4 regions of the Alteromonas sp. V450 genome follow, and region 4 is predicted to be linked to each of the others. Evidence: predicted binding sites of a transcription regulator. Region 4 holds the regulator's gene; each other region holds the start of a gene.

Region 1 (7,599 bases), 570 kb from region 4:
TGAATATTCGCGTTCAAAGCTAAAAACTTGGATCCAAGATGGAAATGTATCAGTCAATGGTGAGGTAATAACGATACCTCGTCATAAAATGCAAATGGACGAACTTGTTACTGTAAACGCAGAGATGGATATACAAGTTTCCAGTCAAGCTCAGGATATCGCGCTGGACATTGTGTATGAAGACGACCACATCCTTGTTATTAATAAACCAGCCGACTTGGTTGTTCACCCTGGTGCGGGTAATCCAAGCGGAACGGTATTGAATGCATTATTAAATCATGTACCAGATATCGACAAGGTACCTCGTGCGGGCATCGTCCATCGACTTGATAAAGACACTACTGGCTTAATGGTCGTAGCAAAAACGATCCCTGCACAAACCCATCTGGTGGATCAATTACAACGCAGAGAAATGAGTCGCGAATATGAGGCGGTAGCATTGGGAACTATGGTTGCTGGTGGGGTTGTCGATGCACCTATTGGAAGGCATGCGACCAAGCGCACACACATGGCGGTACGAGAATCAGGCAAACCTGCTGTTACCCATTTTCGCGTTATAGAAAAATTTAGAGCTTACACGCATTTGCGCCTTAAACTTGAGACCGGTCGTACACACCAAATACGCGTACATATGGCACATATTAAGCATCCGCTATTGGGCGATCAGGTGTACGGTGGACGTCCGAGATTACCTAAAGGTGCATCAGACGCATTTATTGCAACGTTACGAGGTTTTCAGCGACAGGCGTTGCATGCAGCGCAGCTTTCATTATTCCATCCAGAAACCGAAGAATGGATGACTTGGAAAGCGCCTTTACCTCAAGATATGCAAGATTTACTAAAAGCAGTCAAACAAGACACCAAAGAAAACCCCGAGGATATGCTTTAATTTATGAATAAAACACCTGAATTCGTAACACCACAATGGGATTGTCCAGCTAATGTCGTTGCATATTCAAGTACGCGCAAAGGAGGTGTGAGTTCAGGTGACTTTGAAGGTTTAAATGTGGGCGCGCATGTCGGCGATGACTTGTTGCTTGTTCGGGCCAATCGAAGCGTTTTGCCTCATCACGAAAAAATTACATGGTTAGAGCAAGTGCACAGCAACAAGGTGTTGTCGCTCCCTAGTATCGATACCACCGCTGATGCCGCGATTTCTACAAGTCCTAATTTTTTTTGCGCTGTTATGACGGCAGACTGCGTACCCATTTTGGTGTGTAGCAAAAGGGGGGATGCGGTCGCCGCAATACATGCGGGTTGGAAGGGGTTACATACCAACGTTATTGCAAATACTATTAATACCTTAAAGCTCACTACGTCAGAGTTAATGGCGTGGATTGGCCCAGCAATAAGTGTCGATTGTTACGAAGTCGATGAGACGTTAGCGCAACAATTTGCGCAATATCCCAATGCAATCAAAAAAAGCACGGCGCCAGGTAAATATCTTTTAGATTTGCCCCTAATCTCCGAGACTCAACTGCGTCAAAACGGGGTTGAATCTATATACCAAAGCGGTTTGTGCACCTACACGCAAAAGGAAATGTTCTATTCCCATCGCTTTGCAACACACAAGCGTAAAAGAAGCACCGGCCGAATTGTCAGTGTTATTGGGTTAACAACCAACGGATAAAAACCGTTATTTGCGTCACGCGCGTTTGAGCACTATTGTTTCAGATCAAACTTTGTGTCTGTTAGCTTATCTTTTTGTCTAACTTTTCATGTTCATACTTGAATCGATAATTACTCGCTCCCATAACTAATGCATACACAAAATGCTTTCTTAATAGGTTGAGAATATGAGACTAGATAGATTTACCAGTAAATTTCAGCTTGCCATATCCGATGCTCAATCACTCGCATTGGGGCGAGACCATCAGTATATTGAACCTGTCCATTTAATGACTGCAATGCTTAATCAGCAAGGCGGTTCAGTTCGCCCTCTATTCGACCAAGCAAACATCAATGTAAATGCATTACGTTCAGCCCTAAGCCAAGCTATCGAAAAGTTACCGCGTATAGAGGGTATTGGTGGAGACGTCCAGCTAAGCAAAGATAGCGGAATACTACTCAATTTGTGCGACAAAATTGCACAGCAACGTAAAGATGAGTACATCACGTCTGAAATATTCGTATTAGCTGCGTTGCAAGACAAAGGGCGGTTAGGTGAGATATTAAAAAGCTTGAATGTTTCTAAAGACGTAATTGAGGCGGCCATTGACGACATGCGCGGCGGGCAAAAAGTGACGGATCCAAATGCGGAAGATGTTCGTCAAGCCCTTGAGAAATACACCACTGATCTTACTGAACGAGCAGAACAAGGCAAGCTTGACCCTGTGATAGGACGAGATGACGAAATTCGTCGCACCGTTCAAGTGCTACAGCGCAGAACCAAAAACAACCCTGTACTTATTGGCGAGCCCGGGGTGGGTAAAACCGCCATCGTGGAAGGTTTAGCACAGCGCATCATTAATGGCGAAGTACCTGAAGGCTTAAAAAATAAGCGCGTTCTTGCCCTAGATATGGGAGCATTAGTGGCGGGTGCCAAATACCGTGGTGAATTTGAAGAACGTTTAAAAGCAGTACTAAACGAATTGGCAAAAGAAGAAGGGCGCGTCATCTTATTCGTTGACGAACTACACACCATGGTAGGTGCCGGCAAAGGTGATGGTGCTATGGATGCTGGGAACATGCTAAAACCTGCATTAGCCCGTGGCGAACTGCATTGCGTTGGAGCAACCACATTAGACGAATATCGCCAATACATCGAAAAAGATGCAGCGCTTGAGCGTCGTTTCCAAAAAGTTCTGGTTGAAGAGCCTAGCGTGGAAGATACCATAGCCATTCTTCGAGGCTTAAAAGAGCGCTATGAGCTTCACCATTCGGTAGACATTACCGACCCCGCTATTGTCGCTGCGGCTAGCTTGTCACATCGTTATATTAGTGATCGTCAGTTGCCGGATAAAGCCATTGACCTTATTGATGAGGCAGCGTCTAGTATTCGTTTGCAAATAGACTCTAAGCCCGAAGACATGGACCGTTTGGAGCGCCGTATCATCCAGCTTAAGTTGGAAGAGCAGGCGCTTGCTAAAGAAACTGACGATGCTAGCCATAAGCGCCTTGAGATGATCGAGCTAGAGCGCGAGCAAGCAGAAACCAAGTATTCAGAGCTAGAAAAAGTATGGTTGGATGAAAAAGACGCCATGCAGGGAACACAAACCATTAAAGGAGAGCTTGAACAGGCTAAACTTGATTTGGAAATTGCCCGGCGAGCATCTGATTTAAACCGTATGTCGGAACTTCAGTACGGCCGTATTCCTGAACTTGAAGCAAAGTTGGAGCAGGCGGCTGAAAACGAAACCCGCGAGACAACGTTACTGAAAAACAAAGTTACAGACATTGAAATTGCGGATGTGCTCTCTCGATGGACGGGTATTCCTGTAGCGCGAATGCTTGAGGGCGAGCGAGAGAAGCTTTTACGCATGGAGGATGTTCTTCACAAACGAGTTGTGGGTCAAGAAGAGGCGGTTCAGGCTGTATCAAATGCCATTCGCCGTTCACGTGCTGGGCTTGCCGATCCAAACCGACCTATTGGCTCATTCTTGTTCTTAGGGCCGACGGGCGTAGGTAAAACAGAGCTGTGTAAAGCGCTGGCAGGCTTTATGTTCGATACTGAAGATGCCATGGTGCGTATTGATATGTCTGAGTTTATGGAGAAACATTCGGTAGCGCGCTTAGTGGGCGCGCCTCCTGGTTACGTTGGCTATGAGGAAGGCGGCTACCTAACAGAGGCAGTTCGCCGCAAGCCTTATTCCGTAATTTTGCTAGACGAAGTTGAGAAGGCTCATCCAGACGTATTCAACATTTTGCTTCAGGTGTTGGATGACGGTCGTTTGACTGATGGTCAAGGGCGCACGGTAGATTTTAAAAATACGGTTGTGATCATGACGTCGAACTTAGGCTCAGACATCATTCAGGATAAGCACAACGAAAGTAAGTATGACGATATGAAAGCGTCTGTAATGAACGTAGTCGGGCAGCATTTCAGACCTGAATTCATCAACCGCGTAGATGATATTGTGGTATTCCATCCGTTAGGGAAAGAGCAAATCAAATCGATTGCCAAAATTCAGCTTGCCTCGCTTCGTGCAAGGCTTGCTGAAAAAGGATATAAACTTACTCTGTCTGCCGCTGCAATGGATAAATTGGCGGACGCGGGTTTCGACCCAGTTTTTGGCGCCCGTCCACTTAAGCGAGCAATACAAGTGCAGGTGGAAAATCCACTCGCGCACCAATTGCTTGCTGGCGAACTGATACCTGAATCCACCATCAGAATTGATGCTGATGATAGTGGCTTGTTCGTGGTAAGTAGTTAATCGCAAAGAGAACGTTATCAATATAAAGGGCACTGGCAACAGTGCCTTTTTTGTTGCTTTATCATCGACTTTTCCTTTAGTTTACTTGCAAAAGAAATTTTTAGCGTCAGTGACAGGAGTAGTGCATGCAAACAGCCCCAATTATTAACGCTTTTAAACGCGTAGTCGGGGAAAGTAACCTTGCCGTTGGTAGACGTCAAACAGAGCACTACCGAAAAGGGTGGCGGTCGGGCGAAGGTGAGGCCCTGGCAGTGCTGTTTCCAACCACGCTCTTGCAATATTGGGAAGCACTTAAGGTCTGTGTGGAATACAACTGTATTATCATCATGCAGGCTGCAAAAACTGGTTTGACTGAAGGTTCTACGCCAAGCGGTAGCGACTACGATAGACCTGTGGTGGTAATTAATACGCTAGCAATGGACGATATTGTTCTGGTTAACGACGCAGCGCAAGTACTGAGTTTTCCCGGAGCAACACTGTTCAAACTTGAAAAGGTGCTAAAGCCACTCGGGCGTGCGCCTCATTCTGTAATTGGGTCGTCGTGTCTGGGTGCGTCTATTGTTGGTGGTGTTGCAAATAACTCGGGTGGGGCACTTGTCAAAAGGGGGCCTGCCTATACTGAACTATCGCTCTTCGCTCAGGTGGATGAAAAAGGAGAGCTACAGCTTGTTAATCATCTAGGGATAGACCTAGGCGACACGCCAGAGGAAATTATCGGAAACCTTTCTTCTGGCAACTTTTCAAAATCTTTACCTGAAACCAGTAAGAAAGCGTCAGCTACTGACTATGAACAGATAGTTCGCGATGTAGATGCTGATACGCCGAGCCGCTTCAATGCCGATCCATCAAGGCTTTATGAAGCCAGTGGTTGTGCCGGTAAAATTGCCGTGTTTGCGGTACGCTTAGATACATATGAAGTACCTAAGAAAGAACAAACGTTTTATATAGGTACGAATGATGCAGATGTGCTTACCCGTATCCGCAGAGACGCATTGTCAACGTTTGAACATGTCCCTGAAGTTGGCGAATACCTGCACAGAGAGGTGTTTGATATTGCTGATGTCTACGGAAAGGATACGATATTAAGTATTGAGCGTTTAGGTACGGATTCACTACCTAAAATGTTTGCACTTAAAGGGCGAGTAGATGCTGTACTTAGCAAACTGCCTCTGCTTCCTCCTTACCTAAGCGATAGAGTGATGCAGTTCGGTAGTAAGTGCTTTTCCGACCAAATACCCTCGAGCATAAGAACCTTCCGCGACAAGTACGAGCATCATCTAATCCTTAAAATGAGCGATGGCGGGATTGACGAGGCAAAAACACTTTTAGCTAAGCTTTTTAACGAAGAGAGGCTAGATGGTGACTATATTATCTGCAATGACGAAGAAGCATCTAAAGCCTTTTTATTGCGGTTCGCCGCAGCAGGCGCAGCGGTACGCTATCAAATGATGCATCACAAAAAAGTAGGGGAGATTCTTGCTTTAGATATTGCTTTACGCCGTAACGACGCTTTTTGGGTAGAAGAGTTGCCTGAGCATATTGCTAAACATGTTGAAAAGCCGCTTTATTACGGACATTTCTTTTGCCATGTTTTCCATCAAGATTACATACTAAAAAAGGGCTGTGACGCAAAAAAAGTAAAAGCGGACATGTTAGCGCTCTTAGATAGTCGAGGTGCAAAGTATCCTGCTGAGCATAATGTTGGTCATTTATATGAAGCTGAGAGCGCTTTGCAGCAATTTTACATATCGCTCGATCCTACCAATACCTTTAACCCAGGTATTGGTAAGATGGAGAAGCACAAACGCAATTGTTCATGCTGTACTTAGTGCTTGTTTAGTCATGCCCATTTACAAGCTTTCTAGTAATGCTCTGGCTTGGGGTCTTTTAAAAAAAGGTCGCTCTGTGTTTACCGCAAACGTGAGTTCTTTTTTCGCTTCTGCTGTTCTATTTAATTTTGCTAGCGTAAATCCTAGATGGTAACGAATGTTGGGGTCGCTTGCATCTCTTGCAAATGCGTCTCTCAGCATTTTTAGGCTGCCTTCTAAATCACCTTTGAGCGCTTTAATATAGCCAAATGTGTCTAGAACTTTCGCTGAATTTGGTCGAAGCTTGTACGCTTCACTTGCGTACTGTTCAGCAGTATCGAGCGAGCGCTCTATATGCATCATTGCAAGTCGGTTATAGGCCTCAGAGGGGTTTAAAGTTGCTGGACTCTCAACTAATTCTAGATAAAGGGAGATCGACTCATCATACTCTTGTGTAAAAAACAGAAATTGTGCCAAAAGATGCTTTGCTAATATGCCTTCTTCTGTTTTTTCTATAACACCCCTTGCTGATGTTAAGAAGGTGTCGATATAACGCTCTCGTAGTGCGTAGTTATAGATAGCAATGAGTGCCTGATCATGGCTAGGAGCAATTTTTAGTGCGTTTTCAAACGCGTTAATTGCTTTGTCGTCGTTGCCTTTATTCGCCTCTAAACGCCCTAGTAGATAGAAATATTGAGGGGTTTCTTTTAGCGACGAGGACATTTGTGTGAGCAACTGCTGTGCTCGTGAATTTTCTTTCTCGTCGAGTAGGAAGGAGGTTAGGCGAAGCAAAATGGCAGTATTGTTAGAGTCTAGTGCATAAGCGCGGGTAAGGGCCTCTCGGATCTGCTCATTATCGTTTAATGCGCTGGCAATACTTGCATAAGTGAGTAGCTTCAAAGGATCATCATCGATTAAATTACGCACCACTTTCAACGTCTTTTTTGCATCGTCAACTTTGCCTAACGAGAGTTGCAACGATGCTTTTCGCATCAGGTAATCGCTATTATCGAAATTATCTTTTAGTAAAAGGTCAAGGTGATAAATTGCGTTTTCAAAGTCTTGCTGTTGCTGATAAATAAGAGAGAGTCGATTTCTGGCGTCAATGTTAGAAGGAGAGAGGGTGAGTAAATCAAGGTAAATTTGCTTTGCTAAATCCAAGCGACCTAATTGGGTAAGATTAAATGCTTTCAGCATCAATGTTGTTGTGTGCTGAGGTGATATTTTTAAGAGTTCACTAACAATTTCGTTAGATTCCTCAATGTTGCCCAAGCGGCTTTCTGTTGCTGCTAAGTTAAATTTTGCTGAAAATAGGGTAGGTTTTTTTTCTAAAGCTAATTTAATATTGTCTCTTGCCTGCTCAAACTTACCTTGGCGTATCAAAATACCAGCTTTTAAATTATAAACTTCTGCATCAT
Region 2 (7,599 bases), 2.8 Mb from region 4:
CAGGCGATACCAATTTTTCGCGGTATTCTCAAACAACCACATTTTTTCGTGTTCACTCAGTGGACACGTTAATTCGTGATACACTTTCCAGAGGCATTGATACGGCATTCGCCATGTACATAGGGGATAGTTGCTGGCCAACATAACTTTATCACGAGAAGCGTTTGCTAATAATGCGCTTAAAACTTGCTGAGCTCTGCGCTTACACCACTGCCTGTCCTGCATTTCTAACCCTGAGAACTTAAATGCGACTTGCTCTGTCTCTGTTAAACTTGCAATATTTTTTGTCCAGCGTTTAAACGCTAAACTTTCAATGGTTAACGGTGCAACCGCGCTGTGATCAACGATTACCCTCAATGATGGATAGCGTTCTAATACTTTCAGAAGAGCGTTTACTACAGCAGTGTCAGCAAGATCAAACTGCGCATCAAAGCTCAGACCTTTTTTTGCCATAAACCCAAGCAACCACTGCACCTTTGGGTTGTTGAGCATCGTGGTTGCGTTATCATCCAAAATATCACGTAGGCCAACCACGGACGAGTAACCAGCAAGTTTGTTAATGTGGCTCTCAGCATATTTTGACGATAAATCTATACAAGCTACGCTGCGAAAAGGCAGGCGACAATGACCTTCTAAAAATTCAATTTCGCGCCATGGCTTTGTGTTGTCAAAGCCCGCTTCAACATGCACAAACCCGCTTAAGTTAGGGCCCGCGGCACGCGTGAGATCCACTTCATAATGATTTCGTGCAATATCCGTTTTATCAGCCCAAAAGGGGGGGTTATTAGGCTTAAGCCAAGCGTAAGCGCCTTTATCTAAGGCAAAAAAATGGACATGAGGGTCTACCCACGTACGCTGTTTATTCACATTATTCAGATCAAAACCCATTGATGAGAATTTCCCTTATTGTGCAGTGTAGCCACCATCAACTGCGTGCAAACTACCCGTTATAAAAGACGCACTATCGCTGCACAAGAAATACGTAAGTTCAGCAACGTCCTTTGGCTGCCCTAACCTTCCTAAGGGTTGCGCGGCCGCTTCTTCTGCAACCACCACCGCTTTATCTACTTTAGAGCGCGAAACATAACTATCGATTGCCTTGTGAAACAGCGGTGTCTCGATTGTACCTGGGCACACTGCATTTACTCGAATGTTGTATGAAGCGTAGTCAAGTGCGGTGGTTTTGGCGATGGACGCAAGTGCCGATTTCGTCAAACCATAAGCAAAAGAATTTCGCTTGCCAACAAAAGACTGATCAGAGCCCATTACCACTATGGCGCCGCCACGCTGGCGCTTCATTACCGGTAAACACGCTTTTATTGAGGCGTAAGCGCCTTTCACGTTGAGACTTAACACGCGGTCTAATAATGCTTCGTCGGTGTCTTCAATAGTGGCAGACACATGCATTCCCGCGTTACATACCAGCGCATCAACCCGCTCATAGGTTTTTATGATTTCGTCTATTGTCGCACTGACCGTTGGCACGTCGCTGACATCGCATGGCTTCCAAATTGCACATTTAGGCTTGCGTTCAAAATCTCGAATGTCCAAATTTATGACGGTATAGCCATGTGCTGCGAATAATTCACAAACAGCAAGTCCTATCCCCATACTCCCTCCCGTTACAATACAAACAGGTGGAGTGATTTCAGGTGCTGAATGGCTAACTTCATTTTCTATAGCGTGATCTTCTGACATTACCGTTTCTGCTTATTGAAAGTATTTTTGTTTGTGACGATAGCATGCCAGTGGAAACTAGAATTGCAAGTTGGCTTTTTGCATACATATAAGCGAGATTTATTATTAACTTTCCTTTAACGCACTACTCTCACTATGCTTTTTGTGGCTATAATAAGCACAATTAAAACACTTGTTTGAAAAAGGAGTCATCCATGCCTCTATACCATGCACCCACTGCTGATTTTCAGTTTCTTTTAAAAGATTGGCTTGGACTTGATGCCCACTACGAAAAACTTGGAATTAGTGATTTCGATAGTGAATTAGCGAATGAAATTATTTCTCAAGGTGCAAAGTTTGCGCTGGACGTTGTTGCCCCCCTAAATCGTGAAGGCGATGAAGAGGGCTGTACCCTTAAAGATGGAAAGATTACAACGCCGAAAGGGTTTGCTGAAGCTTACCAAGAATATGTCGCTAACGGCTGGAATGCGATGCTAGGCACCGCTGAGTATGAAGGACAAGATTTGCCCTACACGATGGCGGTTCCTGTTCACGAAATGCTAAACGCGGCGAACTTAAGCTGGCGTTTAACCACCATGCTTACAGAAAGCGCGACATTGGCGGTAACTAAGCATGCCAGCAAAGCATTGAAAGATATCTACCTTGCCAAACTAATAAGCGGCGAGTGGACAGGCACGATGAACCTGACCGAACCTCATGCCGGAACAGATTTAAGTTTACTTAGCACTAAAGCTGAACCTCAAGGTGACGGTAGCTACAAAATAACCGGCAACAAGATTTTTATTACTGCGGGTGATCACGATTGGAGCTCGAACGTTATTCACCTAGTACTAGCTCGCCTTCCAGACGCACCAAAAGGCGTTAAAGGCATTAGCCTGTTCCTTGTGCCTAAGTTTCTGCCAGACGCAAGCAACGAACCTGGTGAGGCAAATAGCCTTTCTGTGGGCAGCATTGAACATAAAATGGGGATTAAGGCTAGTCCAACTTGCGTAATGAACTTTGACGGTGCCACTGGCTGGTTAGTTGGCGAGGAGAACCAAGGGCTGGCGTGTATGTTTACAATGATGAACGATGCGCGTTTCCAAGTAGGCATGCAGGGCCTTGGGGCGGCTGAAGCGTCATACCAAGGCGCATTAACCTATGCGCGAGAGCGTTTGCAATCTCGCGCCCCTCAAGGCATTCAAAATCCTGAAGGCAAAGCTGATCCCATCGTTTTTCAGCCAGACGTTGCACGCATGTTGCTCACGCAAAAATCATTAATTGAAGGGTGTCGTGCGCTTTCACTTCTTTACGCTAAATTTATGGATGTAGAAAAGCTTAGCGAAGGGGAAGACAAGGAAAATGCAGAGAAAATATTGCAGTTTCTAACGCCTATTTGTAAAGCCTTCATGACTGATATGGGCCTTGAAACCACCAGTATTGGTGTGCAAGTCTTCGGCGGCCACGGCTTCATACGTGAGTGGGGCATGGAGCAGCTTATGCGTGATGTTCGTATTGCGATGCTTTATGAAGGCACCAACGGCATTCAGGCACTTGATTTGATTGGCCGAAAGCTAACCCGAGATGGCGGCCAGATGATGGAAGCAACCTATAATGCTTTCAATGAACTGGTTCATAAAATTCAAGATAATGAAGCACAAGGTCTAGCGCAGGGTCTTCTTGACGACTGGCGAGCATCATCAGCAGATTGTCTGGGGATGGACCCTACAACAGCGGCATCGGCAGCGTGTGATTACCTCGCATACAGTGCCTACTCGTTGCTAGGCGTGTTGTGGTATAGCATGGCAGACGCGGCGCAAAATAGTGACAACGCTGTATTAGCCGCATCAAAAGTTAAAACACGCGATTTTTACATTGAGCGTATTTTGCCGCGACGCGATGCGCACAAAGTCGCTTATATGGCCGGCCCTGAAAGCACGCTAGCTATTAGCGGCAGTGAGTTCGACTATTTGTAAGCGGCGCTAACGTAACCATTAAAAAAGGGGCGTTTACTAGAAATAAACGCCCCTTTTTCTTATATTTAAAACTAACCGCTTGCCGCAACGTTTGTGGAGAAAGTATCGGCAAACCACTCATCAAGCATTGCTTTCTCATAGGAAAGCGAGTCTCTCCCTGTGCGTCTCATATTTGAGTCTAGAAAATCCATATCTTTTATTTTTACGTCATGCGCTTCTTGTAAAATATTGCCGCTTTCATCAGTCAACTTATAGTTAAGCGACATGCGCGGAATATCGATGCGTTGAATTAAGCGCACATCCCCCCCGCCGGTGCCGAAACCAACAAACTGGCTGGGCCAAACCTGACCTGCAAGGTCTAAATTTGTTACCGTGATAGACAGGGTTTGCTCGCTTGGCATCGTCTCAGCCAAGGTTTCAATGTGTGACGCTAACTGAGTCATTACCCGTTCACGAAATCGCTTTCTCGATTCATTTGCAGGCCTCAGATCCGCATAAGACTCTGGCTTTTCCCACACAACCTCGACTTCAGCAGCACTAACAGGTGTCGCAATTAATAAACCTGAAAGACTTGCGGCAATGCCAAAGCATGAAAAAGTATTTATCAAACGCATAGAAGACTCCTACTTGTTTATTACCGTATTTTCGCTGTTCGCGAGCAACGCTCAATCTCGACAAACTTACCTAGCCCGCCTCTGAAGCAAACCTTTACTTTCGACAACATTTAATTCATAAACGGCGACTGTTCTATTATTTGGCAAATTTGCAGTCGTTTAGTTCCCGAAAAATTAGGATTGATTTCCTCAGTCTTACAGTAATCGACGTAAAACTGATTCAACCCAGCCTTGCTTTGGGTAATCTGCTCAACATAGCTTTGTTGGTAAGGTTTTAATGGACTAAGCTGGATATTTATTTTGTCTCGCAGGCTTTTTAATTCTCTTCGTTCAGGGATAGTGGTTACGTGAATAAGCCAATTAGAGATAGACGCCTGCACATCGGCAAATAAATATTGAACGAAAGGGGAGCGCAAAATCATAACTAAAACAATAATTTCTGCGGCGATGATAAAAAAACGTAACATGACTTCTCAACAAACTCGACAACGATAGGTTTTGCCTTGTGATGAACGAAACCGAGCATCACACAACTGTACATTAAACAAACATCATAGATTACTGTCTCGTACAAGTATACCACTTATCACATTTCTGACAGATTCTGCACTCTCTACTCTCACAGGTAGGCATCAGTATAAGAGACAAACATGCTGACAAGGAAACTGCACACAGCCGGAAGATCTTTCTGAACTTTCAGTATTGACTGAAAGTTTAAAAAGTTAGATCATGTCACAAAGATTGATCTACATTAAAAAAGCGGGATGATGAATTGATATACTGCAGTCGCAGTTCATGATGTCAGCTAAGGTTAAAATATGAATGAACAAATACCGGTAAAAAATGTTACTCCGGTAAAAGTACACAAGCCCAAAGGCACCGTTGAAGGGAAGCGCAGAGACTCTAGAAGCCGAATTTATGTGCGCGCGGTTAAAGGGCCGTTAGAGTCTTTTCGACGCCTTTTTGGGTTATTTTTCTTGGGGCTGTTCGCCATAATTCCTTGGCTTCAATTTAACGGACAACAGGCAGTATTGCTCGATATTGGTGAGCAGCGGTTTACGATATTTTCTCTGACACTGTGGCCTCAAGACCTTACGCTTCTCGCTTATATATTCATCGTTTCTGCATTCGCCCTTTTCTTCGTTACGACATTTGCAGGGCGGGTTTGGTGTGGTTTCATGTGTCCTCAAACTACATGGGTTTATATTTACACTTGGTTTGAGGAAAAGTGCGAAGGCACCAGAAACAAACGTATCGCCCTTGATAATCGGAAAATGGATTTTGACAAATTTATCAGAAAGACGGCTAAACACACCGCTTGGGTAGCAGTAGCACTACTTACTGCACTGACGTTCGTGGGCTATTTCACACCGATAGACCAGCTTTTTATTGAATTTTTTACGTTTAACACCAGTTTTTGGGCTGCGTTTTCAGTTATTTTCTTTGCCGTTTGCACCTACGGCAATGCCGGGTATATGCGGGAAATAATGTGTACCCATATATGCCCCTACGCACGCTTTCAGTCTGCCATGTTCGATAAAGACACATTCACCGTATCTTACAATGCAAAACGCGGTGAAAAGCGTGGTCCACGTCCCCGTAAGCTCAGCCATGAACAAGTTCAAGAAAAAGGCTTAGGCGACTGTATAGACTGTAACCTATGTGTACAAGTTTGCCCTACGGGTATCGATATTCGCAACGGTTTGCAGTATGAATGCATAAACTGCGGCGCCTGCGTCGACGCGTGTAACGGCGTAATGGACAAAATGGGGTATCCCAAGGGGCTGATTAGCTTTACGTCTGAAGAAGAATTGTCAGGCGGCAAAACACATATTATAAGACCCAAGCTCGTCGGTTACTTTGTCGTTCTCATTGTAATGACTGGTTTATTGTTCGCAAATATATGGATGCGAAGCCCAACGGAAGTCGACATTATTAGAGATCGTAATTCGCTTTATCGCGAGACAAACGAAGGACTAATTGAAAATGTTTACACCATCAAGGTGCTCAATAAAACACAACAAACCCACACCTATAGCATTGCGATAAAAGGTTTACCGGAATACGAATACATTGGTGAACAAACGGTAACTGTTGGGGGTGGTGAGGTGTACAGTACACCAATTTCTGTTGCAACAGACGCCTATAATCTGGAAGATACGGTTACCGATATCTTAATCAGCGTGAGCACAACCATAGACGGTGAGGTGGTTACTGTTGATGAACCGACTAAATTCCTCTATCGATGACAGATTTTTCTTTCTCAGGGCTAAGCCCTGACACAATTTTGGATGCCCTGGAATCTCAGGGCATTTTTCTGCAAAGTGGCTTACTAGCCTTAAACAGCTATGAGAATCGCGTTTATCAATTCTTGGCCGAAGATAATCAGCGCTACGTAGTAAAATTCTATCGACCCGGTCGTTGGTCTGATGCACAAATTCTCGAAGAACACGCTTTTGCTAACGAACTTGCTGAGTCTGAAATACCGCTTGCAGCGCCCATTGCGCTTAACGGTCAAACGCTACATCATCACAACGTTAACGGAACTGATTACCGTTTTACCTTATTCCCATCAGTAGGAGGAAGGCAATTTGAGAACGATAATTTAGATCAGTTAGAGTGGATGGGACGTTTTATTGGTCGAATTCATAGCGTTTCGAAGGCTAGCGCGTTCTCTTCGCGCCCACACATCGACACGCCAAGTTATCTGCATGAGCCCCGGCAGACTCTTGAAACCAGTCGTTTATTACCAGACCACCTCAAAACCGCCTTTTTCGCCATTTTAGACCCCGTAATAAAGGCCACTGAAAACGCCTATAAGACAATGAACCCTATTCGATTGCACGGTGATTGCCATCCGGGAAACATTTTATGGAGGGACGGTCCAACGTTTGTCGATTTAGACGATTGTAGAATGGGGCCCGCTGTTCAAGATTTATGGATGATGTTAAGTGGCGACAGACAACAGCAACTCATTCAACTCGATACGCTTGTGGAAGCATACGAAGAATTCCAGCCTTTTGATTCCAAGCAGCTTATATTGATAGAACCACTTCGAGCAATGCGTATGGTTCACTACATGGCCTGGTTATCACGGCGCTGGCAAGACCCTGCTTTCCCGAGAGCTTTTCCATGGTTTGCCGAAGACAAGTATTGGGAAGGACAAATTTTAGCGTTGAAGGAACAACTGTCTTCTCTTCAAGAGCCTGCGCTAAAACTTGGCTTTTAGAGGCACATTCTAGACAAGACTTCACTGCCCTATTTTGCGATTCATTTTATATTCAGTCGGATATTGGTACTTTTAACGTGGTGATGAAGCGCAAGTAGATATT
Region 3 (7,599 bases), 970 kb from region 4:
ATTTCTTTATTGTCTTTATTGATAGTTTTACCCGGCACCGAAATACTCGAGGTCGGCTTAAGCGCCATGTGCACTTCAATATCCTGTCCGGTAGAAATACCGCCTAGCACGCCACCTGCATGATTAGAGGTGAAGCCGTCAGGAGTCAATGTATCGCGGTGCTCACTGCCTTTTTGGTTGATTACATCAAAACCGTCACCAATTTCTACGCCCTTTACAGCATTAATACCCATCATGGCGTGGGCAATTTCAGCATCTAGCCTATCAAAAACCGGCTCACCAAGGCCTACGGGCACGTTCTTCGCTACCACCGATACTTTTGCGCCAATGCTGTCACCAGATTTTTTAAGGTCACGCATGTACTCGTCTAGCGCATCTAACTTAGACTCATCTGGGCAGAAGAACGGGTTAGTGTTAGTTACACTATGGTCAACTTTATCTACCGTTACCGGGCCAAGCTGAGACAAATAGCCTAACACTTCAATGCCGTGCACTTCTTTGAGGTACTTTTTCGCAATACCACCTGCAGCTACACGAATAGCCGTTTCACGGGCTGATGAACGCCCACCACCGCGGTAATCACGGCTACCGTACTTTTGATCGTAGGTATAGTCAGCGTGGCCTGGACGAAAGCGGTCCTTGATATTGCCGTAATCTTGGCTTCGCTGATCTTTATTTTTAATCAATAAACCAATGCTAGTGCCGGTTGTTTTGCCTTCAAATACGCCAGATAAAATCTGTACTTCATCGTCCTCTCTTCGCGCTGTGGTATAGCGCGAAGTGCCTGGTTTGCGTCTGTCTAAATCAACCTGAAGATCTTCTTCTGTGATCTCAAGTCCTGGAGGGCAACCGTCTACCACACCGCCAATTGCAATGCCGTGGCTTTCACCAAACGTGGTTACAGTGAAAAGTTTTCCGAAGCTGTTACCTGACATAATTAACTGTTAATCCTTACTACTAAAATACTGTACTAATGTGTCTTTTTGAACGGCGAAAATACCTGAGCCGCCATTTTCAAACTCAAGCCAAATGACTTCTAAGCCAGGGAACCTTTCGCTCATATGCACTTCACTATTCCCTACTTCTACGAATAACCAACCGCCATCATTAAGGTAAGTTGGCGCCTCTTTAAGCATGATATCAACCAGTTCCAAACCATCTTCACCTGCTGCAAGGGCAAGCTCAGGCTCGTGGTGATATTCTTCTGGCAGGTCAGCCATGTCTTCCGCGTCAACATAAGGCGGATTAGACACTATCAGGTCGTACTTCTGCCCTTCTAGGCTAGAAAACAGATCTGACTGGATTGGATACACACGGTGGCTTAGACCATGCTCCTGAATATTAATGTCAGCCACTTCCAAGGCATCTGTGCTAATATCTACCGCGTCCACCTGTGCTTCAGGATACGCATGAGCAAGTGCAATAGCGATACACGCACCGCCTGTGCACATGTCGAGAATAGTGTTTGGCGATGATTCTACAAAAGGCGCAAATTCGTTTTGAATGAGTTCAGCAAACGGTGAACGAGGAATAAGCACGCGCTCGTCTACGTAAAACGGCATACCGCAGAACCATGCTTCATTAGTGATGTAAGGCAATGGCATGCGCGTCTGCACGCGTTTCAAAACAAGCTCTGCAATCTTCTCTCGCTCGCTTTTCGTTAAGCGCGACGCCATTACACTATCGCCCACTTGCTCTAGTATAGGGTGAGGCAAATGTAAGGCTTGCATAACTAGGCTTGTCGCTTCGTCCCACGCGTTGTCAGTGCCATGACCAAAATACAAAGCCGCATCGTTAAAACGGCTGGTTGCCCATCGTGTCATATCTAACAGGGTATGCAGATCTTCAATGGCTTCTTCAAGGTAAAACTTATCGGTCATGGCGTTTGGGTACATCAAAAATTTTAAAGCTGGTATCATACCCAAACTTCATACCGATTCACATAATTAACTACGTACCGAATCTTTCTATTCGTTATAATTTAGGCGTTTTGAATCGGTAAATTCGAGTGTATTAACCCAAGCTATCGTTGATGAAAACCTTTAAAAAAGAACTCAAAGCATTAAAGAAGCAACTTTCTGAACCCAATCGTCATACAAACAAGGCGATAAAGGAAGGTGCGCGCAATGGAAACACGTCTACGGATACTGAGGAAGACACCTTTTCATTTGCCGATGCAATGCAGGGAGTGACGCTCTTATCACAAGATAAAGTTGAGCCCGATAAGAAAGTTGAATTATTTAAAAAGTCGCAGCAGGGTAAAGGTAAACACTTAAAACACAGCAAGCAATTAGCGGCAAGCTTCGACTTTTCTGATATGTATCAGGCAGCGCTGCCGCAAGAAGGCCCCATGCGCTTTTGCCAGGAAGGTGAGTCGACGCATATATTGAAACAGTTGCGCCGCGGCGACTATTCGCCAGAAATGACGTTAGATTTACACGGCCTCACTCGCGAGATGGCAAAAGCCGAGCTTGCCGCACTTATTCACACGGCAAGAAAAGACCTGATTGACTGCGTTTGTGTGATGCACGGCTTTGGTCAGGGCGTTTTAAAAGCCGCCCTGCCCCACTACTTAGTTCAGCACCCACATGTACGTGCGTTTCATCAAGCGCCCCTTGAATACGGTGGCCAAGCAGCGCTATTAGTGCTTGTTGACGTTCCGCTTCAAAATAATAAGCGCTGAAGTACAAATTCGGCCTACTTTGTATCGTCCGCACTATTGTGCATAAACAAATAAGTGTAATACACCATCATTGCGATGATAATGCCGATACCTAATAGTGATCCCCAAACGACGGGGTCTTTTATCATTGACCACAACATAATTAATCTCCTCTAGAACTTCTTAAAAGATAGAGGAGTTTTGCAGTGCGCCCTGTGATCCAGATCAATATTATTAAAGCACCTTCTGACATAAATAAGCGAACTTGATCCAGGTCAATAATCCGCGTTTTATAACCGCTACGTTACGGAGTTGTCCACGACGATGAAGTGAAACCACGAGACTGCATACTTGTCAGAATATGCTCTTTTAACCACTCATTTGCTTCGTGTGTTGAGCTAAAGTACTCGAAAGGTAAGCCAGAGCCAGCATAAATACGTGACCAAAACTTTCTTTGCATCGCTGCGCCTTCACTTTCATGTAAAATAACAGCCGTAGCCGCAAGTCCAAGCGCCATTGCTTTTTGCACTATCTCGTGGCCTCTGTCTGTTGCCTCCATTGGTGCCAACGCCAAACCGTAAACATTAACCAAACTTCCCCAGCAGGGAACATCAATCTGTTTTCGTGTTTCGCCAACAACCCGCTCATACTTTGTCATAAACTCGAGATTAAAAGGCCCGGTAAGATTAATAGAAAGGATCTGCAGCTCAGAAACATATATTGCTTGCACCTCCCCGTGTGCACTGAACTTGTTTGATTTCATTAGTTTCTCCCTTCTCTGAAAAAGTATAGGAAAAATACAAAGATAAAGACATGGGCATAAAAACCCAAAAAATGTATTGCAAATCATTCTCATTTACAATAATCTACAAATGCCTGTTCGACGTTGGGTAAAAAAACGGTCTTGGCTTAGCGTCGCTGAGGGATAGACGCCCGTCTATCCCTTTTTTTTATTTCTGCCCTATTTTTTGTCAGTCTGCATAGTTAACTCTCCCGCCAGCTGGACTTTGAATGCTTCTAATCACGGCACGTTACTGCATATATAGTAGTTATAAATAAATGTGACACAACAAAGAGTACGGACATTTTAAACTCGCTCACTAAGATGGCGAGCACCTATGCGAATTGGTAACCATTCAATTTTCACCTGCACAAAAAAAGCGACAATATTGTCGCTTTTACTGGTTTTAGGTAATTCAACTGAAGAGCTTCATAAACCAACCTTTCTGAAGATCTTCTTCACAGGTTTTTAGCTGTGTGGCATAACGCAATGAACGGGCTTTTACCTTTGATGCCACTTTCTTTAACCACGGCTTTCTGTCATAGCTGCGACGCTTATAGCCTCCCCAACCTTCGTGATAATTTAAATACTGTGCGTAAGCATCCCATTTAGAGACACCATTCACTTTCTGAGATTTATAAATAAACCAGCCCATAAAGTCGATAGCGTCCTCGAAGTCATCGCGATCTGCACCGTCGTTATCCGTTTCCCTCATGTAATCAGACCACGTAGGTGTTTTTGCTTGTGAATAACCGTACGCTGAACTCACGCGCCCCCAAGGAATAAGTCCGAAGAAAACATAATCACGCGGTGGAAGCGCATCGTGACGAAAAGAGCTTTCTTGATACATCATCGCCATGGGAACATGTATGGGCACCCCCCATTTGTCTCGGGCATCAGCGGCTGCATCATACCAATCGTCCTTTTCGTAGAATATTTCACACAGATTACTGATGTCTTTAGGAGGCGTAGTTGCACATCCAGCGATAAACAGTGGAAAAAGAACGATGAGCGTTGATAAAAAAACAACCAATTTTTTGAACTTTTGGTTCATAACTTGTCTTAACTAATGTTCTAGCAAAATGTGTGTTTCCCTGGAACCTTTCGATGCCTGACCTATGTCAGGCATTTTTTTTTGCTGGGGCTTCAGAAAAGTAATCACGAATGAATGTATCAAAGTCTTTCACATCAGCAGCTTCTATTTCTTTTTGAGCCGCAAACGACGCCTCAGCTTGGGCAGCAAATCCAGTAGCATCGGTATCAGTGTATTTAAAAGACTTCATTTCAGCTTGATAAGCTTGTGCCAGTTCTAAGCCCAACACACCATTATCTTTGTCATTTTCTAGCAAGGTAGCGAGTAGTTTACCTGATGGAGTCAGCGCCGGATCTGCCACTTTTTCAGCTTCGACTTTCACCGCTTGCGAATAGCGCGACGTACCATTGGCCAAGTCGAGTAACTCAGCGGCTTTTGCAAAAAACTCAAATAGCGATTCACACCAATGGGGAAGTGAAATATCTTTACCACTGTTTTGCAGCAGCAAATCAGGGTTTCGCCCCTCTAGCACCACTTTGTTCATGTTCTCTTTAGCTTCTTTAAGCTGCGCTTCATCAAGCTCTGCACTTGGCATTAGCAAGCACGCTACTAAGAAAACATCTAAGAAGTCAAACTGGGTCTGTGAGATTCCTATTGCCGAGAACGGATTGACATCAAGTGCTCGCACTTCGATATAGCTAATTCCGCGCCTGACTAAAGCGTCAGTTGGCTTTTCCATTGACTTGGTTGGTTGCTTAGGACGTACCGGCGAGTACAACTCGTTTTCAATTTGAATAATATTGCGACTAAGCTGTTGATAGTTTCCTTCATCACCGGCAGCAAACTGACTAAAACGCGAAGAGGGGGTGTTCATTGCGTCGCGTAATAGTTTTACGTAATTGTCCAGCTGATTGTAGCAAATCTTAAGTGACGATTGCTCCGCACTGGTGTAACCCAAATCGCTCATCCGCAGCGATGTAGCATACGGCATATATACCGTACCTTTACCTACCTTTTGAAATGGCAATGCGTGCTGTTTTCCTTTTAAGAACGAGCCGCACAGTGCTGGTGACGCACCGTAAAGATATGGGATAAGCCAACACAGCCTGCGGTAATTACGGATTAACCCGAAGTAGTCAGCAGATATTTGCTCGTTTGAATGCGCTTTTCCGTTTAACTCTGCCCACAGCTTCCAGAAGGAATCTGGAAAGGAAAAGTTAAAATGCACGCCTGCAATTGCCTGCATCATACTACCGTAACGGTTTTTTAGCCCGATTCGATAGACACGCTTCATTTTGCCCACGTTTGATTCGCCAAAATAAGCGATAGGAATATCTGCTTCATCATCGATGAAACAAGGCATGCTCAATGGCCATATTTGTTCATCGCCAATATTATCGATAACGAATTTATGAATATCTTTTAACTGAGAAATGGTTTTTGCAGCACTATCTTCCGGCGGCGTAATAAACTCTAGCAATGATTCAGAAAAATCTGTGGTAATTGAATCATGGGTTAATGCAGAGCCCAGTGGTTTAGGGTGAGGCGTTTGTGCCAACGTACCGTTTGGATTTATACGAAGGGCTTCGCGCTCGACACCTCGCTTGATATTTTTTAGCGCAGCGAGAAACTCAGGTGACTTAAGCGCAGCAATGCGCGCATCAAAACGGGATGGGTCTACAGTCAAAATGGTGATCCGTTATGTCAATATTACCCCCTGTTATGGGGGGCATAAGTGTTAATTCAACAAATTTTAATTTTTCAGTTTAACGTTTTACGCGTATTGCTCTCTACTGACAACTCGACAATTGGCATTGATAACGCGTTCAACTGAGGTAATAGCTTTTCTTTATCGCCTACCACAATAATCTGCAGTTTGTCCGGGTTCAAATGTATATCCGCAATTCTATTTAGCTCAGCGCTAGTAATTTGATTAATGATACGCAACTGTTCAGTTCTGTAGTTTCTATCTAAATCATAGCTTATGAGTTGGCGTAAAAAACGTGCCTTACTGCCAGGCGTTTCGAATTTAAGGGCATCGCTAAGTGTATAAGCGTTACGAAGAAATTGAAGCTCGCCTTCGGTCATACCTTTCGTTTTATATGCGTTTATTTCGCGTAATATCTCCGTAATACCTTCAGCCGTATTCTCTGCTGTTAAATCCGTACTAACTTCAAACCAACCTATGCTTTTCCCACCAATGAATGCACTATTTGCCCCATAAGTTATGCCTTTATCTTCCCTTAAATTCAAATTTATACGGCTATTGAAAGCGCCCCCTAGTGGGAAGTTCATTAGACGAGCTTTGAACTGTTCACCCGTTGCATCAAAGGGCAAACTGAGCGATACAAGATGCACGATAGACTGCACAGCATCTGGGTTATCGACAAGGTAAATAGCATTTTCATCATAGGTTGGAAACGCTGTATAATCGTGTGTTGAATATTCAATACCTTGCCATTGCGCTAAAAATGCCATCTTTTCGAGCATAGCACTTTTTGGCAGGTTCCCAACAACAACAATATTAGCTTTTGATGGGTTGTAAAAACGTTTGTAAAAGCGTTTAACATCTTCCAATGTAATATTCTGAACTGTCTGCAGCGTACCTTCATCAGGAAGACTAACACGATTGTTGGCACCAAATAGTATTAAGTCCCTGGCCCTGCGAGCCATGTAAGACGGCGTTTTTGTTTGCTGCTGCAAGCTTTGTAAAACCCTTTCCTTCATTCGATTGAAATCTTCTTGCTTAAATGCAGGGTTAAACATTTTCTCCTTAACGATGGCAAGGGTTTCGTCAAGGTTCTTGGTTAATGTTGAAACATAGATTTGCGTGTAGCGCCCAGCACTCGAGATACTGACTGAACTGCCTAGTTTTGCCAGTTCATTTGCGAGCGCTTCATTGGCAAACTGCTTGGTGGTTTCGTTCATCATAAGCGCGGTAAGATATGCGGTTCCAGCTTTGTCCATATCTTCTAACAAAATACCACCATCCATACCGAGCATTATTGTAACGGTAGGTGTCTCACTGGTTGTGACACCCAACACTTTAATGTTGTTCTCTAGCGACGCTTCCCAAAATTCAGGGGCTGTTACTACCGGTACGTCACCTGCCTCAGGCATGAT
Region 4 (7,599 bases):
CTAAACCCTCGTAACGTAGTACCTGAGTCGAACATGCCAGGTTTCCCGTGGCTTGCGGAAAACAAACTTGACGGCGATTTAACCGCTGAAAAAATGGAAGTGTTCCGTGGCTTCGGTGTTCCGTATACCGACGAAGATATCGCGGGTGCAAAATCGGCAGTACAGGGTAAAACTGAAATGCAAGCCCTCATTGCTTACTTACAATCTCTTGGCACACATTTGAAATAATATGGATCAAGGAATAGTAGGCAGCATTTTTACTGTCATCGTCTTTGTAAGCTTCATCGGTGTTGTGCTGTGGGCATTTAGCAGTCGCAACAAGAAAAAGTACGATGAAGCTGCAAACCTTGTGTTTGCAGACGAAGAAAAAGAAAAATCAAAAGAAGATTAGCAGGAGTCTTGAACTCATGAGTATGTTTTGGACAATTTGGATTTCAGTGATAACCCTTGGGTTAATCATTGGTTGCTACTTCCTTCTGCGCTGGTGCCTTTCTAACAAGACGGGTGTGCCAGAAGGTGAGTCAATGGGGCACGAGTTTGATGGTATCGAGGAGTTAAATAATCAACTTCCTCGCTGGTGGACAATTATGTTCTACATCACCATCGTTTGGGGTTTTCTATATTTAGCGCTTTTCCCTGGTTTGGGCGCCTACGAGGGGGTACTTGGCTGGAGAAGCTCTAACCAAGACATCCGCTCACTTGAGGAGTCTGCACAGGCTCGCGCTGACGCAAAAGAACAAGGTTACATTGTAAAGTACGATCGTGAGCTTGATTTTGCTGCTGACAAGTTCGACCCAATTTTTGAAGCGTATGCGCAAATTCCTGTTGAGGAACTTGCCAAAGACCCTGAAGCTAATAAAGTAGGTCAGCGTTTGTTCCTACAAAATTGCTCTCAGTGTCACGGTTCTGATGCACGTGGTCAAAATGGCGGCTTCCCTAACCTAACGGACAACGACTGGTTGTACGGTGGTTCAGGTGCGAAAATCGTTGAAACTCTTACGCTTGGTCGTAAAGCAGCTATGCCTGCATGGCTAGATGCTATGGGTGAAGACGGTATCGAAGAAGTGGTTAACTACGTACTTAGTTTAAGCGGTCGCGATGTAGACCCTCAGCTTGCTGAAGCAGGTAAAGCGCGCTTTGCAGCGTGTGCAGCTTGTCACGGTATGGACGGAAAAGGCAACCAAATGCTTGGTGCACCAAATCTTACCGATAACATCTGGTTATACGGCGGCAGCCACAGAGCGGTAACAGAAACGCTTACTTATGGTCGTAACGGTGTAATGCCTTCATTCAAGAAAACGTTGGGTGATGACAAAATTCACGTTGTTGCGGCATATGTTTATAGCCTTTCAAATGATTAATGATTTAAATCATTAAATATCTTAGAAAGCCTCGTTACTACGGGGCTTTTTTTATGAGAAAATACAGCGATATAGAGCGTGCGGTGTGAGCAAGCGTTGTTCACCTTAAATGTGTCTTGCCAACGCTATATTTATCATTATTGCTCGGCTTAACAAGAAGTTTTAGCAGTGAAAATAAATATGTTGTTAGTGAAGTAAATACGAGAAAATATTTCGATGAATAGACCCTGGTATAAAGAGTTCTGGCCCTGGTTTTTAATTGCTGTTCCTATCATTACCCTCATCATGGGTGGCGTGTTGTTAAACCTTGCTATTAGTACTGAAGATAGCCTAGTGGTAGACGACTACTACAAGGAAGGAAAAGCAATTAATGCCCGTCTGGACAAAGAAGCCATAGCCCGCCGCATGAATATCACCACCGATTTAACCATTGACGACGGTAGCATTGCGCTGCAGTTTCATTCAGGTGTTCCACAAGATGGGAACGCGGTAAAATTAAGCTTCTATCATGTAACGCTAGAAGAGCGCGATGTCAGCGTTTTATTAAGTCGTGACGCCAACGGCATTTATCGCGGCTTTGTCGAAGAAAACCTTGACGGTAAATGGCGCATATCGCTGACGCCAATTGATGATAGCTGGAAAATCCAAAACACGGTTTATCTGCCCCACTCTGGCAAAATGAAATTCAACCCATAATGGCGATGCACGACTGTTACCACTGCGGACTGCCTGTAGCAAGTTCCGACGAAGGGAAATTTACTACTGTTATATTAGGGCAACAACGAGACATGTGTTGCCCTGGCTGCCAAGCCGTGGCTGAAGCGATCGTTAGTAACGGTCTTGAAGATTACTATCAGTTTAGAACCGAACCGGCGCAAAAATCTGACGATAGTATTTTAGAAACCCTCGATAAACTTAAAGTCTATGACGACCCTTCTCTTCAAGAAGAGTTTGTTTTTGAAGAAGGTCAACACAAACAAATCCAATTAACCCTCGAAGGTATTACTTGTGCTGCGTGCGGCTGGCTTATCGAAAAGCAGTTGTCGAAAGTAGATGGAATAAAGCAAGTCGCGGTGAACGTTCAAGAGCGCCGGGCACTTGTCACATGGTTACCGCACGATATTAAACTTAGCCAAATACTCTCAACACTTAAGCGCATTGGTTATGTTGGGTCTCCATTTCACCCCGACGAACACGAAGCCAGTTATAAGCGTGAACAAAAAACATTTCTAAAGAAGCTTGGCCTTGCAGGCATTATGACCATGCAAGTGATGATGCTGATGACGGGCCTTTATTTTGATTGGTTTGGCGCCATAGAGTTAGAAACCCGACAATACTTTTATTGGGTTGCCCTTACACTAACCACACCGGTAGTACTGTATTCCGGCAGCATCTTTTATGTTGGCGCAGCCAAAGCGCTTAGCGCAAGAACAGTAAATATGGATGTGCCGGTTACGCTCGCCATATTTGGTACCTTTTTTGCGGGTATTCGCTCTACCGTTTTAGAGCAAGGCGAGGTGTATTTCGAATCTATTTGTATGTTCATCTTTTTGCTTCTGCTTAGTCGCTTCTTAGAGCACCGCAGCAGACACAGAGCGGCGCAAATTTCAGCCAATATGATGCAATATGTACCCGTCTCCGCTACTAAGTTACTGCAGGATGGGAGCATGACTGAGTGCTTAGCAAAGCAGCTAAAAGTAGACGATGTGGTTTTGGTTAAGCCTGGCGAAACCATTCCCATTGATGGCATAGTAATCGAGGGAAACGCAGCGGTTGACGAATCAATGCTTACTGGTGAATTTAATCCAGTACGCAAGTCAAACAATAGTACTGTATATGGTGGTACTGTATGTCAAGACGGCAGCCTGACCATTACAGTTACGCAAACCCTTAAAAATGCACTGGTAAATCAAATAGTAAGGTTACAAGCAAGTGCGATGGCGAGTAAGCCCAAAGCGGCGCAGATAGCGGATAATTTTTCTCGATACTTTGTTACCGCTGTATTGCTGATTTCTGCCTTAACCTATAGCTTTTGGGCATATCAGGGGAGCGACGAGGCATTTTGGATCACCATATCTGTGCTAGTGGCTACCTGTCCTTGTGCATTAGGGTTAGCAACCCCATCGGCACTCACTTGTGCTATGGCCAAATTAAATAGACAAGGTATTTTGCTTAAACGTGCTGATGCACTTGAACAAATTACTGATATTGACACCATCGCACTAGACAAAACCGGTACGTTAACTCAAGGCAAGTTCACCATTACAAACGCGTGGTACGCTGATGGCGTTGATAGTGACAAAGCCTTGTCAATTGCATGTGCGCTAGAATCCCGTTCAGAGCACCCTATCGCCAAGGCGTTTAATGGTGACAATGGATGTGACCAACGCGCCAAAAACGAATTACACAAAGTAACAAATTTTTCCGTAACACCTGGCGGGGGGATCAGCGGCGAAATTAACGATACCATGTTCTCCATGGGATCAGCTGCCTTTAGCGTGAGCGACATCTACATAACGTCTATTGAACAATATCCCACAGCTAACGTTTTTCTTACCGTTGAAGGGCGTATTATGGCAGCATTTGAGGTACGAGATTCACTGCGTGTCGATACAAAAGAAACCCTCAATTTGTTAAAAACAAACCATGAATTGGCTGTTTTAAGCGGAGATACACAACAAAACGTTGATGTGCTCACCAAAACCTTGCCAATTTCAACAGCTATAGGTGGGCTTACACCAGAGCAAAAATACCAAGCGGTTAAAACTTTGCAGCAAACCGGTGCAAAAGTAATGATGATGGGTGACGGTATCAATGACGCACCTGTTTTAGCCAGTGCAGATGTAGCAATAGCTGTAGGCAACGCAACAGATGTGGCTAAAACTGCTGCCGATGTAATATTGCTTGGCGATCAATTGCTTTCTGTGCCGGAACTTATACAAACCGCACATCAAGTGAAACAAAAAATACGTCAAAACATTGGTTGGTCGGTAGGTTACAATGTTCTTATCTTACCTTTCGCAGTCTCTGGGTTACTTTCTCCATGGATGGCGGTTGTAGGTATGTCGTTGAGCAGTATTATCGTTGTTACAAACTCAACACGATTATTGAGCAAATAACATGAGTATTATTTACGTACTAATTCCAATCGCCATCATTATCGTTGCTGTTGCTATCGTGATATTTTTCTGGGCGGTGAAAACCAACCAGTTCGAAGACCTTGATCGTCAAGGCTACAGCATACTATTTGATGACGACCTCTCGCCAGAAGAGAAAAAACTAGCAGAAGAGCGTAAGCAACTTCAAGACAACAAGTCAAACAAGCACAAAGCGCCGCATGGACGGGATTAATTACTTCTCGGCCTTTCTTATTGGCTTGGCAGGTGGCGTTCACTGTGTGGGTATGTGTGGGGGAATTGTTGCCGCACTGAGAATGGTCTCCCCAAAAGATGCAAGTGCACTCCCCTATACGCTTGCCTACAACATGGGGCGTATAGTGAGTTATACCATCGCTGGCGCGATGACCGGAACACTAGGAAAAATAGCAGCAGACTTTATCCCCTTAGCAAACTACGCCCTCTCTTTACTCAGCGGCGTGATGCTGTTGCTACTAGCCTGCTATTTAGGCAAATGGTGGACAGGATTATCAGTGTTAGAAAACGCTGGCAAAGGTTTATTCTCCAAAGTCCAGCCGTTCTCTAAACGTTTTTTGCCGTTCAAAACCCCTTTTAGCGCCATACCTTATGGGTTTATCTGGGGTTGGCTACCTTGTGGCTTAGTATATTCAACACTTACTTGGTCACTTGCGGCAGGTAATGCGCTAGAAGGCGCAGCTATTATGTTTTTCTTCGGTTTGGGTACACTACCTACGTTGCTTGCCGCAAGCGCCGGTAGCCAATATATCGTGCGTAGTTTTCAGCACAATCATTTTAGACAGATTATTGCAGCAATAATGGCCATATATGCCGCTTATCTTATTCATGGCGCAATCGTTTAAAAATGGGTGTATTATTATGAGGTATTCTTTTAGAGAGCGTGCATTATGAGCAAAGGAAGCCAATTTTCTATTCACTGTCAAAACTGTAGTTTTAGTCACTTGTGTTTACCCGTGGCGCTGAATAAAACAGAAATTGAATCTCTTGACGATATTATTGAGCGTAAAAAACCGCTTCATAAAGGTGATACACTTATACATACTGGCGACAAATTCCATTCGCTGTTCGCTGTCAGAACGGGTTCGTTTAAGTCATTCGTTACAAATAACGAAGGCGAAGAGCAAATTACTGGTTTTCATTTCCCTGGCGATATCATCGGCTTTGATGCACTGCGGGAAAATAAACATCAAAGCTACACGTCTGCACTGGAGACGGCCATGGTGTGTGAACTTCCCTATGAAACCCTCGATGAAATGTCGGTACAATTTCCAAAACTTCGCCATCAAATTTTGAGTTTCATGAGCGCGGAAATAAAACAAGATCACGACATGATCATGCTTCTAAACAAGCGAACTGCAGAAGAGCGTTTACTGTATTTTATTTCACATTTGTCTCAGCGATTTGAGGAACGTGGCTTCTCACACAGAGAGTTTCATTTGACCATGACGCGTAATGAAATAGGAAACTATTTAGGGTTGACCATTGAGACTATAAGTCGCCTCTTAAGCCGCTTCCAGAAGGATGGCATCATCAAGGTGGATGGCAAACTCATCTCGATTTTGGATTTTGACAGGCTAAATAACAAGTTAGAAGCGCTCAATGGTCCTAGCGTAGTCTGTGGATAATCACTCCTTACGTTAATATGCAGCGCGCCACGCGCGCTTGTACCCCACACGCCAGTTCATTATTTTAACTTTCTCTCCCTCACGCACTATTTTATTTACGTTGCCAGGTACACATATTTCACGTTGTGAAATTCTTGTTCTAAAACAACTTACGTTTTTCTTAATGTCGTTTATAGTTAATAAAAGCGACATTTAAAACAGTGCAACGTTGTCAGTCGCTACCGAACTTCACCGTTAGGGGGACGTTATGATTGAGTGTAAACGAATTCTAGCTGTTGTTGATGCCGAGCGCGATAACCAACCAGCACTAAGTCGCGCCTTTGAACTTGCATCGAAAACCGGTGCACAGGTTACCGCCATGATGGTGGTATACGATTTGTCTTACGATATGACAACGATGTTAAGCCCCGACGAACGCGAGTCCATGCGGCAGGCTGTCACGAATGAACATGCAAAATGGCTGGCATCCCACCTAAAAGAACAAGGTTTTGATGAAACTAACATTGTTGTTGAATGGAATAATCGCGCGTATGAGTCAATCATCTATTATGCTCTTAAGCATCATATAGATCTGGTAGTAAAAGCCACCAAAAACCATGATGACCTTGCTTCTGTAATTTTTACACCTACAGACTGGCATTTAATGCGCAAATGCCCTCGCCCAGTGCTGCTGGTGAAAGAGCACGACTGGCCGGAAAATGGTGAAATCATTGCCGCTGTAAACGTGGGTAGCGAAGATGACGAGCACGCAGCTCTCAACGATAAACTTACTCACATCGCTAACGACTATGCGTCACTATTAAAAGGAAATGTAAACTTAGTAAATAGTTTTCCTTCAACCCCACTTAACATCGCCATTGAAGTGCCTGAGTTTGACCCCGATACTTATCATGATGCAGTGAAAAACCACCATTTAAAGGAAATGCGCAGTCATGCGCTAAAGTACGGCATTCCTGAGAATAAATGCGTTGTAGAAGAAGGCCTTCCGGAAAAAGTCATTCCGCAGGTTGCTAAAACATTAGATGCCGAACTTGTAGTTATCGGCACCGTTGGACGCGTTGGTCTTTCTGCGGCGCTTATTGGCAATACAGCCGAACATGTTATTGATGAACTCAATTGTGATGTACTTGCCATTAAGCCCGATGGCTTCGTCTCTCCGCTATCGATTTAGCCTTTGAATGTTTTTGCCAACATCATTTATAAGCAGAAAATAAAGCGCCTTTCAGTGGCAGCCGCTTTACAATTTTAACGCCACAAGCGTAGTCGAGAAATAGCGCTTTAATGTATACTGTTGGCTTTATCACAAACCAAGCTAGTTAATTATGAGTGTAGGCACAAACAGTGCTGACGCGTCGCCGTTAAACGCTGCGCAAAGTAAGCAAAAGTACAACTTCAACAAACTTCAAAAACGACTTCGCCGCAACGTGGGTAAAGCTATTGGCGATTTCGGCATGATTG

What was found. The regulator FNR, encoded in region 4, switches genes on or off when oxygen is low (the NO sensors DNR and NnrR bind a similar motif). The targets are predictions, from matches to a motif close to TTGATCTAGATCAA.
Positions count from the first base shown of each region.
Region 1: a site for FNR is predicted at 1,666-1,679, ahead of clpB (ATP-dependent chaperone ClpB). Genes of this name have one in related genera too.
Region 2: a site for FNR is predicted at 5,009-5,022, ahead of ccoG (cytochrome c oxidase accessory protein CcoG). Genes of this name have one in related genera too.
Region 3: a site for FNR is predicted at 2,928-2,941, ahead of BK026_RS19455 (DUF3149 domain-containing protein). Genes of this name have one in related genera too.

Region 1 covers NZ_MODU01000004.1:1,734,138-1,741,736, reverse strand. The annotation lists gene rluD (23S rRNA pseudouridine(1911/1915/1917) synthase RluD) at 1-889, shown strand, start outside; gene pgeF (peptidoglycan editing factor PgeF) at 893-1,630, shown strand; gene clpB (ATP-dependent chaperone ClpB) at 1,797-4,373, shown strand; gene dld (D-lactate dehydrogenase) at 4,499-6,202, shown strand; gene prsT (XrtA/PEP-CTERM system TPR-repeat protein PrsT) at 6,224-7,599, opposite strand, start outside.
Region 2 covers NZ_MODU01000004.1:4,004,695-4,012,293, reverse strand. The annotation lists gene BK026_RS17735 (amidohydrolase) at 1-888, opposite strand, end outside; gene BK026_RS17730 (SDR family NAD(P)-dependent oxidoreductase) at 904-1,698, opposite strand; gene BK026_RS17725 (acyl-CoA dehydrogenase family protein) at 1,893-3,653, shown strand; gene BK026_RS17720 (DUF3016 domain-containing protein) at 3,725-4,267, opposite strand; gene BK026_RS17715 (hypothetical protein) at 4,378-4,734, opposite strand; gene ccoG (cytochrome c oxidase accessory protein CcoG) at 5,086-6,516, shown strand; gene BK026_RS17705 (serine/threonine protein kinase) at 6,513-7,496, shown strand.
Region 3 covers NZ_MODU01000004.1:188,773-196,371, reverse strand. The annotation lists gene aroC (chorismate synthase) at 1-935, opposite strand, end outside; gene prmB (50S ribosomal protein L3 N(5)-glutamine methyltransferase) at 945-1,880, opposite strand; gene smrB (endonuclease SmrB) at 2,033-2,683, shown strand; gene BK026_RS19455 (DUF3149 domain-containing protein) at 2,698-2,823, opposite strand; gene BK026_RS00895 (hypothetical protein) at 2,967-3,425, opposite strand; gene BK026_RS00890 (hypothetical protein) at 3,859-4,497, opposite strand; gene gshA (glutamate--cysteine ligase) at 4,565-6,163, opposite strand; gene BK026_RS00880 (pitrilysin family protein) at 6,238-7,599, opposite strand, start outside.
Region 4 covers NZ_MODU01000004.1:1,163,489-1,171,087, forward strand. The annotation lists gene ccoO (cytochrome-c oxidase, cbb3-type subunit II) at 1-228, shown strand, start outside; gene BK026_RS05035 (cbb3-type cytochrome c oxidase subunit 3) at 230-391, shown strand; gene ccoP (cytochrome-c oxidase, cbb3-type subunit III) at 408-1,361, shown strand; gene BK026_RS05045 (FixH family protein) at 1,578-2,057, shown strand; gene BK026_RS05050 (heavy metal translocating P-type ATPase) at 2,057-4,480, shown strand; gene ccoS (cbb3-type cytochrome oxidase assembly protein CcoS) at 4,482-4,712, shown strand; gene BK026_RS05060 (sulfite exporter TauE/SafE family protein) at 4,699-5,358, shown strand; gene fnr (fumarate/nitrate reduction transcriptional regulator Fnr) at 5,404-6,141, shown strand; gene uspE (universal stress protein UspE) at 6,389-7,312, shown strand; gene ttcA (tRNA 2-thiocytidine(32) synthetase TtcA) at 7,464-7,599, shown strand, end outside.